Regions from separate parts of the Bacillus sp. LQ01 genome, predicted to be linked through region 3. Evidence: riboswitches for the same ligand, from Rfam matches in the RefSeq annotation. Region 3 holds a riboswitch; each other region holds the start of a gene.

Region 1 (4,514 bases), on a different contig from region 3:
GAGTTACTTGCCCTTCATAATAAGCTACCTCTTCTAACGCACGTTCGTGCAATTGTAATTCACCTGCTTCTTGAGCAATGATAGCTTGCTTTGATCTTTTATTAACGAAATAACGTGCTTGCTCAAGCTCACGAGCAAAGTTAGATTTTAATGTTTTATGACGCTCAATTAACTTCTCAATTTTTGTTATTTCACGCTCACTATCACGTAAATATTGGTTTAACATCGCAATTGGATTTTTTCTTTCCTTCTCATCTAACACGTTATGAAAATCAGCTAAAATTGCATCGCGTACACGTCCGAATAAAGATTGTTTCATTATAAATCTTCCTCTCTTCTACTTTAATTATAATTTGATTTATTGTTTTAGTTTTTCATTAATTTGTTCCACTCATCTTCAAAGTTGCTATATGATTTAGAACTTTCTGGAGCAGATTCAACAACTACATCTTTTTCTTTTTTCCACTCACGGTATCCGTAGTATAAAACCACTAAAGCAGCGATACCGATTAATGCTGGCGAATGAGAAAGTGCAATGGATAAACCGATTAAACCAACAATACCCCAAGCTAACTTTCCAAAAAATGATTTAGCTCGCACAAATGATTTATAGCTCCAATATACAACTCCTGCTCCGATTGCGAATCCTACAATACCAGCAAGACTACCAAGAGCAATTAAAGCCAAAATACCGGCTGCGATAAACGCTAGAAATTGTTTCATCTTGTGCTTGCCTCCCTTCGATTTGATACTCTTATCTTAACTATTTTTTCATCTTTCCATAACGAGCTTAAGAACCGTTTTCTACTCAGACTTAAGACCGAGTCATATTCAGCCCTTTACGCAAAAAACGTGCAGAGTCTATTCTCTGCACGTTTTTTAATTACTAACATTCATATTAAATTAAGCAGTTTTATGATACTCTTTTTTCTTAGCTACTTTCGAAAACCTTGGAAACCCAATTAAAATAGAAACAATCCCACATACTCCAACTAAAATTGGATAAAATGCATACGGTAACAATTCAACTGGAGATAACGCTGCAAATCCTGCTGCCGTTAACATTTGGGCACCGTACGGAATTAATCCTTGCACACAACATGAGAAAAGATCTAATACACTCGCTGATTTACGAGGGTCTATTTCATATTGATCTGCAATATTTTTTGCAAGCGGGCCTGTAAAAATAATTGAAATCGTATTATTCGCTGTACACATATTCGTCATACTCACTAAACCAGCAATACCAAATTCCGCTCCTTTTTTCGAACGAATATTACGTGTTAATACATTCATTAAATATTGAATACCACCATTATATTGGATTAATTCAACCATACCGCCAATTAATATAGCAAGTAATACTAACTCCATCATACCGCCCATTCCAGTCGTTACACTTTTAAAGAAACTTTCTAACGTGTAACTTCCATCTATAAGACCGATAACACCAGATAGTACAGTTCCACCAGTTAATACAATAAGTACATTCCAGCCAAGTAGCGCTGTAATCAGTACTCCTGCGTACGGTAAAATCTTTATCCAATCAAAGCTATGTGCTTTAATTTGCGTGTCACTTCCTGAAGTAACTATTACTAATAGCACAATTGTAATAATAGCCGCTGGTAACACAATTAAAAAGTTCGTTTTAAACTTATCTTTCATTTCTGTTCCTTGTGAACGAACAGCTGCGATTGTTGTATCTGAAATAAATGATAAATTATCACCAAACATCGCTCCGCCAACAACAGTAGCCATTGCAAGCGCAATTGAGATATCAGTTTGACCACTAATACCTACAGCAATCGGCGCTAATGCTGCAATTGTTCCCATTGAAGTTCCCATCGCTAATGAAATAAATGCCCCAATAACAAAGATTCCAGCTACGATAAATCCTGGCGGTAAAATAGTTAATGCTAAATTAACAGTTGAGTCTACTCCGCCCATTCCTTTAGCAGTTTCAGAAAATGCACCTGCAAGCACAAAAATTAATACCATAATCATAATATCCGGATTTCCTGCACCTTTAGCGAACCGCTCTACTTTCACATTAAAACTTTCTTTACGATTCATCATTAAAGTGACTCCTACAGCAATTGAGATCGCTACAAGTATCGGCAATTTATAGAAATCACCTGTAATAATTCCAGAACCAATAAATAGCGCCAAAAATATCCCAAGTGGTAATAAAGCTAAACCATTTCCTCTCGTTTCTTTCAAAGTATCATCTCTCCCTAGTTTCAACCTTTTTCTAATGAATAACAAAAGACCTCTTCCGATGAGAAGAGGTCTTATACATCTATAAGAAACACTCTTCTCATCTTTCAAGCACACGCTTGCTGGATTTGGCACAGCACTCTGAAATCGAGTCCGCTGCCGAGGCATCGTAGGGCCAGTCCCTCCGCCTCTCTTTATAAGAAGGTTTCATATTTATTTTTTAATAATAATTTCTTTCCTAACTTTACTCGCTTACAAAACAAAAGTCAATTATTTTTTGTATAGATTTTTTTGGTAATTATACAAAAATTCGAATACAACAATCATTTTAACTTTTCTATTTCTTCTTTCAACATTGAAATCCAATAAAATTCATTATTTTTTATTGTTGCTAATATCCATTTCGTAGTGTACCAAGCTAACTCATACTCTTCCTTCGTGACATCACCACTTTTATAAGCATCCTCTAGCTCCTCTTCATCTAATACATACACCTTACCGCTAGGTAATAATACTACATCTAAATATAAATCATCAAAATACGGTAAACCACGATCGTCTATTTTATATTCTTTCGCCACATCGATATAATATTGCACTAATTTTTTCTGATCATCTAACATAGCGGTAATCGCAAAGTTTTTCCCGTCTATGAAATATTGAATCCACGTATACTGATCCGCTGCAATACAAAGTTCTTCACCATCATATTCTTTACAACTAGGCTCTCTCACCTTTTTTATATCCAGTATTCCGAGTATTCCCTCTTCCACTTGCTTAACCGTATAACTCTTTTCTATTAGCCTCTTCCACGAAGAACCGTCACCATATTTACGTTTCATTATGTCTGCTCCTCTTCTATATACAGAAAAGCTCCCACATATTATGTGAGAGCTTGTTCATATTATAATTAAGCCGCTTGACCCTTTTCAGAAATCTCTTTTAAATAAGCTTGTCCTTTTTCAGCGTCATATTGACCTTCCCACTTAGACATAACTACAGCTGCTAAAGAGTTTCCTACAACGTTAACTGCTGTACGAGCCATATCTAAAATACGGTCAATACCAGCAATGAACGCTAAGCCTTCAGGTGGAATACCTACTGTACCAAGTGTCGCTAATAATACAACGAATGATACGCCCGGTACACCTGCGATACCTTTTGATGTAACCATTAATACAAGCAATAATGTAATTTGTTGTGTAATAGATAAATCAATACCGTACATTTGTGCTAAGAAAAGAGCCGCAATTGCTTGATATAAAGTTGATCCATCTAAGTTAAATGAATAACCTGTCGGAATAACGAAAGATGTAATTGCTTTCGGACAACCGAATTTCTCCATTTTCTCCATGATTTTTGGCAAAACTGTTTCTGAGCTTGCTGTAGAATACGCTAAGATCAGCTCGTCTTTTAAAATCTTAAAGAATTGGAAAATGTTGATTCCAAATATTTTCGCTGTAAGTCCTAAGACAACTACGACGAAGAAGATCATTGCTCCATATACGACAATTAGTAATTTCCCTAATGGAATTAATGAAGCAAGACCAAATGTAGAAACTGTAACACCAATTAGTGCAAACACACCAAATGGTGCAAATTTCATAACTTGGTTTGTTACGTAAAACATTGCGTCAGCTACACCTTGGAAAAATTGAAGAACTGGTCTTCCTCTTTCACCAATTGCTGCTACACCTAAACCAAATAATACAGAGAAGAAGATAATAGCAAGCATATCTCCGTCAGCTAACGACTTCATAATGTTCGTTGGAACAATATTTACAAATGTATCTGCAAATGAATGACTTTGTACTTGTTCTGTCGTATGTGTATATTTCGAAATATCTGTCTTTGTTAACTGCTCCATATTTACGCCTTTTCCTGGTTGGAAAATATTCGCTATTAATAGACCAACAATAATTGCAATTGTTGTAATAATTTCAAAGTAAAGAATTGTTTTTCCACCTAGTCGACCTAGTTTTTTAACATCGCCAACACCAGCAACCCCAACAACAATACTTGCTACAACAATCGGTACAACGATCATTTTAATTAATCGGATGAAAATATCACCAATTGGTTGTAAGTACTTCACAACAGCTGGATTATCAAAGAAAATCGCCCCAACCGCAATACCAAGCGCAAGCCCTATTAATATTTGCCATGCAAGTCCTATTCTTTTCATATTTGTTGTAACCCCCTCTTCGATGTGTCACTCTATCTCTCATTCTATCTCTATAAAACTAAGAAATTAAGAGTATTACATATTATTCGACAATTCACTACATTTTGTCCCT
Region 2 (4,514 bases), on a different contig from region 3:
CATTGTTTATCCCCCTATATAAAACTACGCTCTTGTAAGTACTTCACGATTTGTTCTGCACATTCTTCAATAGAATATTTGTGCGTTTCTACAATTAATTCCGCTTGCTCTGGCTCTTCATAAGGCGAATCAATACCTGTGAAATCCTTAATATCACCTTTTCTTGCCTTTTTATAAAGTCCTTTCGGATCACGTTTCTCACACTCTTCAATCGGACACTTCACAAAAATTTCAATAAATTCATCTGCCGCTAATAAATCTCTTACTTGTTTGCGGTCTACTCGAAATGGTGAAATAAATGCTGTAAGGACAACTGCTCCTTGATCTACAAATAACTTTGCCACTTCGCCAATACGTCTTATATTTTCCATGCGATCACTTTCAGAAAATCCTAAGTCTTTATTTAAACCGTGGCGAATGTTATCCCCATCCAGCACATAATTTCCAATATTCTTTTCAAACAGTTTACGAGCGACCGCATTCGCTACTGTAGATTTACCCGAAGCTGATAAACCAGTAAACCAAATTACAAAACTATGATGTCCATTCTTCACTCTTCTCTCATCTTTTGAAACCGAAGCTGTATGCCAAGTAATATTCGTATCCATCTCGTTCTCTCCCTATTCTGTTACTACTTCTTTTTTCAAGCCTTTAATTAGCACTTCCACTACTTCTTTACGACTAAATGTACTTGGCGGAATCTCACCGTTTCTTAATAATTCTCTTACTTTCGTACCCGATAAAATAACATGATCTTCTTTTCCGTGCGGACATGTTTTCGTTGAAGCCATCGCTTCACATTTGGTGCAGTAAAAACTATGTTCAAAGAATAGTGGTGTAATTCCTAACTCTTCTATCGTAAAATTTGTGAAGATTTCTTGCGCTTCATACGTTCCGTAATAATCTCCTACTCCAGCATGATCACGCCCTACTATAAAGTGGGTACATCCAAAATTCTTTCTTACTAACGCATGAAATATCGCTTCCCTTGGTCCTGCGTAACGCATGGCAGCAGGAAATACACTTAAAAAGACACGATTTTTCGGATAATATTTTTGAAGAAGTACTTCATAGCTTTCCATTCTTACATCAGCAGGAATATCATCCGATTTCGTTTCTCCGACGAGCGGATTTAAAAAGAGACCATCTACAATTTCAAGAGCAGATTTTTGAATATACTCATGGGCACGATGTACCGGGTTTCTCGTTTGAAATCCGACCACTGTTTTCCACCCACGTTTTTTAAATGCTTCCCTCGTTTCAATTGGGTCTAAATGATAAGAAGGAAATTGATTATTTTCAAAGCGTTTTGTTAGAATAATAGTTCCTCCAACGTAAACGTTTGGTCGTTCATATAATTTTTTCACTCCTGGATGAGCCTCATCCGTTGTTTTATATACAAGTAACGCTTCTTTTTCTTTATCTGGTACAAAAATATCTTCTATTTGAATGACACCGTATATATTTCCATTGTTGACAAGCTTTACTTCCTCTCCAACCTTCAGGCTTTCTGCGACTTTTTCTGTTACCGGTAATGTAATCGGTATACTCCACACACTACCATTTGCTAAACGAAGCGTTTCTACGACTGAATCATAATCTTCCTTCCCTAAAAAACCAGTAAGGGGGCTATATCCACCTGTCGCCAATAGTTCTAAATCACTTAACGCAATATTGTCTAATTTAATTTCTTTTTCAATTTGTGATACGTCATATGTCTCATCTATACGGTTTACTAATTCGTTTACTATGCTCATTTTTCTATATCCTCTCTTAGCTTTATTTCAAGATTCATCTTATTGGTAATGAAGACCACATTCGGTTTTCACTTTCCCAGCCCATCTACCATCTCTTGAATCGCCACCATCCCCTACAGGTAACGTACATTTCTCACACCCAATACTTGGATAGCCAACATCATGCAACGGGTTATACGGCAAGCTATGTTTGTATACATATCGCCAAACTTCTTTCCACGTCCAATGAATGAGTGGACAAACTTTAATAGATTGAAAACGATGATCTTGATTTATAAACTTTGTATGCTTACGTGTTTCTGATTGTTCCCTTCTTAAGCCCGATATCCACGCTTTTTCCGCTGCTAATGATTTTTCTAACGGTAAAATTTTTCTAATCTTACAACAAAGATTCGGATTACTTTCCCATAATTTCTCACCATGCAACTTCTCTTGTTCATCAAGCGTAAGTTCCGGTTGTTTTTCTATAATATTTAATGAAGGAAATCGCCTCCGCACTTTTTGAATTAATTCATATGTTTCTTGAAAATGAACATTTGTATCTAAAAATACAACTTTAGCAGATGGATTTACTTGGTTTATAAGGTGCAGCAATACCATACCTTCCACCCCAAAGCTACATGCGTAGACGATTTCATCTTTATATTCTTTATAAGCCCACTTTAATACTGATAGCGCGCCTTTTGTTTCATCTTCTTCCGAAAACGAAACAACATTTTCTTCCCACGTTTCATACGTCAACATGTTTTTTCCCCCTGTAAAAGCAAAAAGACGGTTTTAACCTAATGAAAATAGGTTAAAACCGCCTCTAGTTTTTCTAGTCAGCGCTTTTCACTTTAAACGTACCTTTTCACTTTTCTCTAACTGAATTACTTTTCCATCTTGCACAACAATTGTAATTGAACCATATTTCATATCAGCAAGCATCGCTTCAATCTTCTCGGATACTTCATCAAAATGTTCCCGTACACCCACGCGAACAGCCCCCCTTTTTATTCATAAAAAAAATCTTTCCCATTTCGAAAAGACTGTTCGGTAATATATTTTACCTTATCTTTCAAAATGGATTCCATTTTGCTGGATTTAGCACCTTGCTTTCTATAAGCAGGTTGCCGAGCTTCTTCGGGCCAGTTCCCTCCGCTTCTCTTGATAAGCTTTGTATTTGTATTTTATCATAATTCTGATTTTTTTCAATCCTAGTTTTCCGATATATTTTAATTATTTTATTTTTACAAAAAAGGAATTGCCCATCCGAACAACCCCTTTTTCTATTTAGACAAGCTCTTTAATACGTATGCGATCGTTCCCAATAATATTTTCATATGTTTCGCGTTCCACAACTACTTGCGATGTTCCGCCTTTTGCAAAGACAACGGCTGGTCTTCGAATCCGATTGTAATTATTCGCCATCGAGTACCCGTATGCTCCTGTACAGGAAACTGCTAGTAAATCAGAAGAAGCGACTTTTGGTAAATGAATATCCCAAATCAACATGTCTCCACTCTCACAGCATTTCCCGGCAATCGAAACGAGTTCCTCATTCTCATCATTCCCTCGATTCGCTAACATCGCTTCATAACGCGCGCTATATAAAGCAGGTCTTAAATTATCTGTCATTCCACCATCGACTGATACATATTTCCGAATACCAGGAATATCTTTCACAGATCCAACTGTATAAATTGTTGTCCCAGCATCACCTACAATGCTACGTCCTGGTTCAATCCATATTTCTGGCAATGGATATTCACATACAGTAAATTGTTCTCTCACTGCACTTGTTACAGCTCGCACATATGTCTCAAGAGTTAATGGTGTATCTGACTCTGTGTAGCGTATTCCAAATCCCCCGCCTACATTTAACACTTTTACTACATAGTTTGTTTGCTCTCTCACTTCTACTAAAAATTGGCGAAGAACTTCAATCGCTCGAACAAAACCAGCTGTTTCAAATATTTGCGATCCAATATGTGAATGGATCCCTAGCACATTATAATTGGATTTTTGTAAAGCAAATCTAATTGCCTGCATCGCTTGACCGTTTGAAACGCCAAATCCAAATTTCGAATCATCTTGGCCTGTCGTAATATATTCATGTGTGTGCGCCTCTACTCCAGGCGTTACACGAATTAATATGTTCACAAACTTTCCATGTTGCATCGCTAAATCGTGTAAAACTTCTAATTCAAAGAAATTATCTACGACAAAACAACCGATATTCGCCTGAAGAGCCATCACTATTTCTTCTTCTGTTTTATTATTTCCATGAAAATGAATACGTGATGCCGGAAATCCTGCTTGGAGCGCAGTATATAATTCTCCCCCAGAGACAACGTCTAATGACATATTCTCTTCACGAGCTACTCGGCACATCTCCATGCACAAGAACGCCTTGCTTGCATATGCTACTTGATAAGAGAAACCACTTTCTTTAAAAGCACGATGAAATGCTCGGCATTTTCCTCGGATAGACTCTTCATCGTATACATAAAGTGGTGTTCCGTATTGCTTTGCTAGCTGCGTCGTATCGCACCCTCCAATTTCTAAGTGTCCTTGCCCATTAATTCGGCTTGTGCCGTGTAAATACATTTAAATTCCTCCCTTATTTCCTCTAAAACTCATAACCCCAATCTTCTATTCATTGCAGCACGCTTTTAGATAGACAAAAAACGCGCGGAACAATGTTCACACGCGTTTCTTATTAGGAAAAATATATATTGAAAAAATAAACGAGTTGTTATCTCCTCAAAATAAGAA
Region 3 (4,514 bases):
GTCAAGGTAATCCAGATCAACCAACACCGCAGCATATCGTAAAAGCTTTACAAGATGCTGCCGAAAAGACCATTCATCATAAATATCCGCCATTTCGCGGACATGAAAGCTTAAAGGAAGCCGTGGCTACATTCTATAAACGTGAATACGGCGTCGAATTAAACCCAAAAACTGAAGTTGCTATTTTGTTTGGCGGGAAGGCTGGACTAGTAGAATTACCGATTTGTTTTACAAATCCTGGTGATACGATTCTCGTTCCGGATCCAGGTTATCCAGATTATTTATCCGGAGTTGCTTTAGCAAAAGCACACTTTGAAACAATGCCGCTTATTGCAGAAAATAACTTTTTACCAGATTATACGAACATTGATGACTCTATTGCAGAGCGTGCAAAATTAATGTTTTTAAACTATCCAAATAATCCTACCGGTGCTACTGCATCAAAAGATTTTTTTGATGCAACCATTCACTTTGCTAATAAACATAATATATTAGTTGTTCACGATTTTGCTTATGGCGCTATCGGATTTGATGGTCAAAAACCTGTTAGTTTCTTGCAAGCAGATGGTGCGAAAGATATAGGAATTGAAATTTACACATTATCAAAAACTTTCAATATGGCTGGCTGGCGCATCGCTTTTGCTGTAGGGAATGAAAGTGTGATTGAAACAATTAACCTATTACAAGATCATATGTATGTTAGTATATTCGGTGCAGTTCAAGATGCTGCTCGAGAAGCGCTATTAAGTTCACAGTCTTGCGTAATAGACCTTGTAAATAGTTACGAATCTCGAAGAAACGCTCTTATTTCAGCCTGTCACTCAATTGGTTGGAATGTAGACATTCCAAAAGGATCATTCTTTGCATGGCTTCCCGTTCCAAAAGGATATACCTCTGAGCAATTTTCTGATATTTTACTAGAAAAAGCACATGTCGCAGTTGCTCCTGGTGTTGGATTTGGTAAGCATGGGGAAGGGTATGTCCGTGTTGGTCTCTTGCATGCAGAAGATAGATTACGAGAAGCCATTAATCGAATTGATAAATTAAATTTTTTCAAAAAGTAATTGACAACACGAAAAATATCTGACAAAATTCAGTTATCTTAAAAATTTAAACATTTCTAAATACTTCTTATCAAGAGCAGGTGGAGGGACGAGCCCGACGAAACCCGGCAACCGATCTACAATTGTAGACACGGTGCTAATTCTCGCAGCATTACGCTGACAGATAAGGAGCTGGTTGTAAAAAAACCTCTCCTTAGCTGAGAGGTTTTTTTATTTAACTAGGAGGTTATAACAATGAGCGGAATTATAGCGACGTATTTAATCCATGATGATTCACATAACTTAGAAAAAAAAGCTGAGCAAATTGCACTCGGTTTAACAATTGGCTCTTGGACTCATTTGCCACACTTATTGCAAGAACAATTAAAGCAGCATAAAGGCAACGTCATTCATGTTGAGGAATTAGCTGAACATGAATATACCAATTCGTATTTACGTAAAAAAGTAAAACGCGGAATTATTAAAATCGAATATCCGCTATTAAACTTCAGTCCAGATTTACCAGCGATTTTAACGACTACATTTGGAAAGCTATCACTTGATGGCGAAGTAAAACTAATTGACTTAACTTTTTCAGACGAGTTAAAAAAACATTTTCCTGGTCCAAAATTCGGGATAGATGGTATTCGAAATCTTTTACAAGTGCATGATCGTCCCCTTTTAATGAGTATTTTTAAAGGAATGATTGGACGAAACATTGGGTATTTAAAAACGCAATTACGCGATCAAGCAATTGGTGGTGTAGATATAGTAAAAGATGATGAAATATTATTTGAAAATGCATTAACACCACTTACGAAACGCATTGTATCTGGAAAAGAAGTTTTACAATCTGTCTACGAAACATACGGTCATAAAACGTTATATGCCTTAAATTTAACAGGACGAACTTTTGATTTAAAAGAAAATGCTAAACGTGCAGTGCAAGCTGGAGCTGATATTCTATTATTTAACGTATTTGCTTACGGACTAGATGTACTACAATCACTTGCAGAAGATGATGAAATCCCAGTTCCTATTATGGCACATCCTGCTGTAAGTGGTGCTTATTCAGCATCCAAGTTATATGGAGTTTCATCACCATTATTACTTGGAAAGCTACTACGTTATGCTGGGGCTGACTTTTCATTATTCCCATCTCCATACGGAAGTGTTGCGCTAGAAAAAGAGGAGGCTCTTGCTATCTCAAAATATTTAACTGAAGACGATGCATTTTTCAAGAAGAGCTTTTCTGTTCCGTCTGCTGGTATTCATCCTGGTTTCGTTCCCTTTATTGTACGAGATTTCGGTAAAGATGTTGTTATTAATGCTGGCGGCGGGATACACGGACATCCAAATGGAGCGCAAGGCGGCGGTAAAGCTTTCCGTACTGCAATTGATGCTACTTTGCAAAATAAACCACTCCATGAAGTAGACGACATAAATTTGCATAGTGCACTACAAATATGGGGAAATCCCTCTTATGAGGTGAAATTATGAGTATTCAAGTATTTTGTGATTTCGATGGCACGATTACAAATAATGATAACATTATGTCCATTATGGAAAAATTCGCACCACCAGAAGCCGAAGAAGTAAAGAATAAAATTTTATCACAAGAACTATCCATCCAAGAAGGTGTTTCTCGATTATTTCAATTAATACCTACTAATCTGCACGATGATATTATTCAATTTTTAATAGAAACTGCTGAAATCCGTAGTGGTTTTCATGAGTTTATACAATTCGTAAAGGAAAATAACATTTCTTTTTACGTGATATCAGGTGGAATGGATTTCTTCGTCTATCCACTCTTACAAGGAATCATTCCAAAAGAGCAAATTTATTGTAATGAAACAGACTTTTCAGCAGAGTTTATTACAGTTAAATGGCCTCATTCTTGTGATGATCATTGTCAAAATCATTGCGGATTATGTAAATCATCATTAATCCGTAAATTAAGTGATACAAATGACTTTCATATTGTAATTGGAGATTCTATTACTGATTTACAAGCCGCGAAACAAGCTGATAAAGTATTCGCTCGCGATTTTCTTATTACAAAGTGTGAAGAAAATCATATTGCTTATACACCGTTTGAAACATTTCAAGATGTGCAAGCTGAATTAAAACTTTTGTTGGAGGTGAAGGCATGAAACAACTTTTTCGTCAATGGTATGACTTAAGCGAGTTAAAAAAAGAGTTAACAACACGAAATTGGTTTCCAGCAACAAGTGGTAATATTTCTATAAAGGTTAGCCATGAACCACTTACTTTTCTTATTACAGCAAGCGGTAAAGATAAAACAAAAACCACTCCAGATGATTTTCTATTAGTAGATCATGTAGGAGTTCCCGTTTTAGAGACTGAATTACGCCCTTCAGCAGAAACAATATTGCATACACACATTTATAACAATACGAATGCCGGGTGCGTACTTCATGTTCATACAACTGATAATAATGTCATCACAAATTTATATAGTGATGCAGTCACCCTTCAAAATCAAGAAATTATTAAAGCACTCGATATTTGGGAAGAAGGTGCAACAATTCAAATTCCTATTATTGAAAACCATGCCCATATCCCAACGCTTGGAGAAAACTTCCGAAAGCATATACAAGGAGATTCGGGTGCAGTATTAATCCGTAACCACGGTATTACTGTATGGGGCCGAGATAGCTTTGATGCAAAGAAGAGATTAGAAGCTTATGAGTTTTTATTCCAATTTCATATAAAACTATTATCAATTCAAGGAGGCGTTTCTAATGGCGCAAATTCGTATTCATGAAGTAAATACTCGTATTGAAAATGAAGTGGAAGTATCTAAATTTCTACAAGAGGAAGGCGTTTTATATGAGAAATGGAATATTTCTAAACTTCCTACTCATTTAAATGAAAATTATTCGTTAACAGATGAAAACAAAGCTGAAATATTAGCTGTGTTTTCAAAAGAAATCGCTGATGTTTCAGCACGCCGTGGTTATAAAGCACATGATGTAATTTCACTTTCAAATAGCACCCCTAACCTTGACGAATTATTAATTAATTTCCAAAAGGAACACCATCATACAGATGACGAAGTTCGCTTTATCGTCAGTGGTCATGGCATTTTCGCTATTGAAGGTAAAGATGGGAAATTCTTTGATGTTGAACTTGAGCCAGGCGATTTAATATCTGTTCCTGAAAATGCAAGACATTATTTTACCTTGCAAGATGATCGCCAAGTTGTAGCTATTCGTATTTTTGTGACAACTGAAGGCTGGGTTCCAATCTATTAAGGTAGTTAGTTGAATAAAAGGACTTGGACCCCCTTTTCCAAACTTTTATTCACTCTACATATATACATCCTCCTATGGAACAGGCTTATTTCATTTTGAAATAAGCCTGATTTTTTATTTACTTGAAAGTACTATTTCATCACAAATTTAACACCCTGATTTTTCAAGTGCATTTTTCGAACATTTGTTG

The links. Region 3 has a riboswitch for S-adenosylmethionine ahead of mtnW (2,3-diketo-5-methylthiopentyl-1-phosphate enolase). Riboswitches for the same ligand answer to the same signal wherever they lie in the genome.
Region 1: linked by a shared signal. The riboswitch ahead of AC22L0_RS03620 (Na+/H+ antiporter NhaC family protein) and the one ahead of mtnW (2,3-diketo-5-methylthiopentyl-1-phosphate enolase) in region 3 are both predicted to bind S-adenosylmethionine.
Region 2: linked by a shared signal. The riboswitch ahead of AC22L0_RS03550 (YezD family protein) and the one ahead of mtnW (2,3-diketo-5-methylthiopentyl-1-phosphate enolase) in region 3 are both predicted to bind S-adenosylmethionine.

Annotation. Positions count from the first base shown of each region.
Region 1 covers NZ_JBYEZL010000001.1:663,805-668,318, reverse strand. The annotation lists gene AC22L0_RS03630 (PspA/IM30 family protein) at 1-319, opposite strand, end outside; gene AC22L0_RS03625 (lmo0954 family membrane protein) at 367-723, opposite strand; gene AC22L0_RS03620 (Na+/H+ antiporter NhaC family protein) at 904-2,220, opposite strand; SAM riboswitch class I at 2,315-2,420, opposite strand; gene AC22L0_RS03615 (ribonuclease FAU-1 family protein) at 2,541-3,059, opposite strand; gene gltP (glutamate/aspartate:proton symporter GltP) at 3,128-4,402, opposite strand.
Region 2 covers NZ_JBYEZL010000001.1:651,522-656,035, reverse strand. The annotation lists gene AC22L0_RS03570 (nitrite/sulfite reductase) at 1-3, opposite strand, end outside; gene cysC (adenylyl-sulfate kinase) at 15-608, opposite strand; gene sat (sulfate adenylyltransferase) at 621-1,757, opposite strand; gene AC22L0_RS03555 (phosphoadenylyl-sulfate reductase) at 1,797-2,501, opposite strand; gene AC22L0_RS03550 (YezD family protein) at 2,589-2,732, opposite strand; SAM riboswitch class I at 2,805-2,913, opposite strand; gene lysA (diaminopimelate decarboxylase) at 3,030-4,346, opposite strand.
Region 3 covers NZ_JBYEZL010000002.1:779,209-783,722, reverse strand. The annotation lists gene AC22L0_RS16555 (pyridoxal phosphate-dependent aminotransferase) at 1-1,064, shown strand, start outside; SAM riboswitch class I at 1,129-1,234, shown strand; gene mtnW (2,3-diketo-5-methylthiopentyl-1-phosphate enolase) at 1,299-2,543, shown strand; gene AC22L0_RS16545 (2-hydroxy-3-keto-5-methylthiopentenyl-1-phosphate phosphatase) at 2,540-3,199, shown strand; gene AC22L0_RS16540 (methylthioribulose 1-phosphate dehydratase) at 3,196-3,834, shown strand; gene AC22L0_RS16535 (1,2-dihydroxy-3-keto-5-methylthiopentene dioxygenase) at 3,812-4,324, shown strand.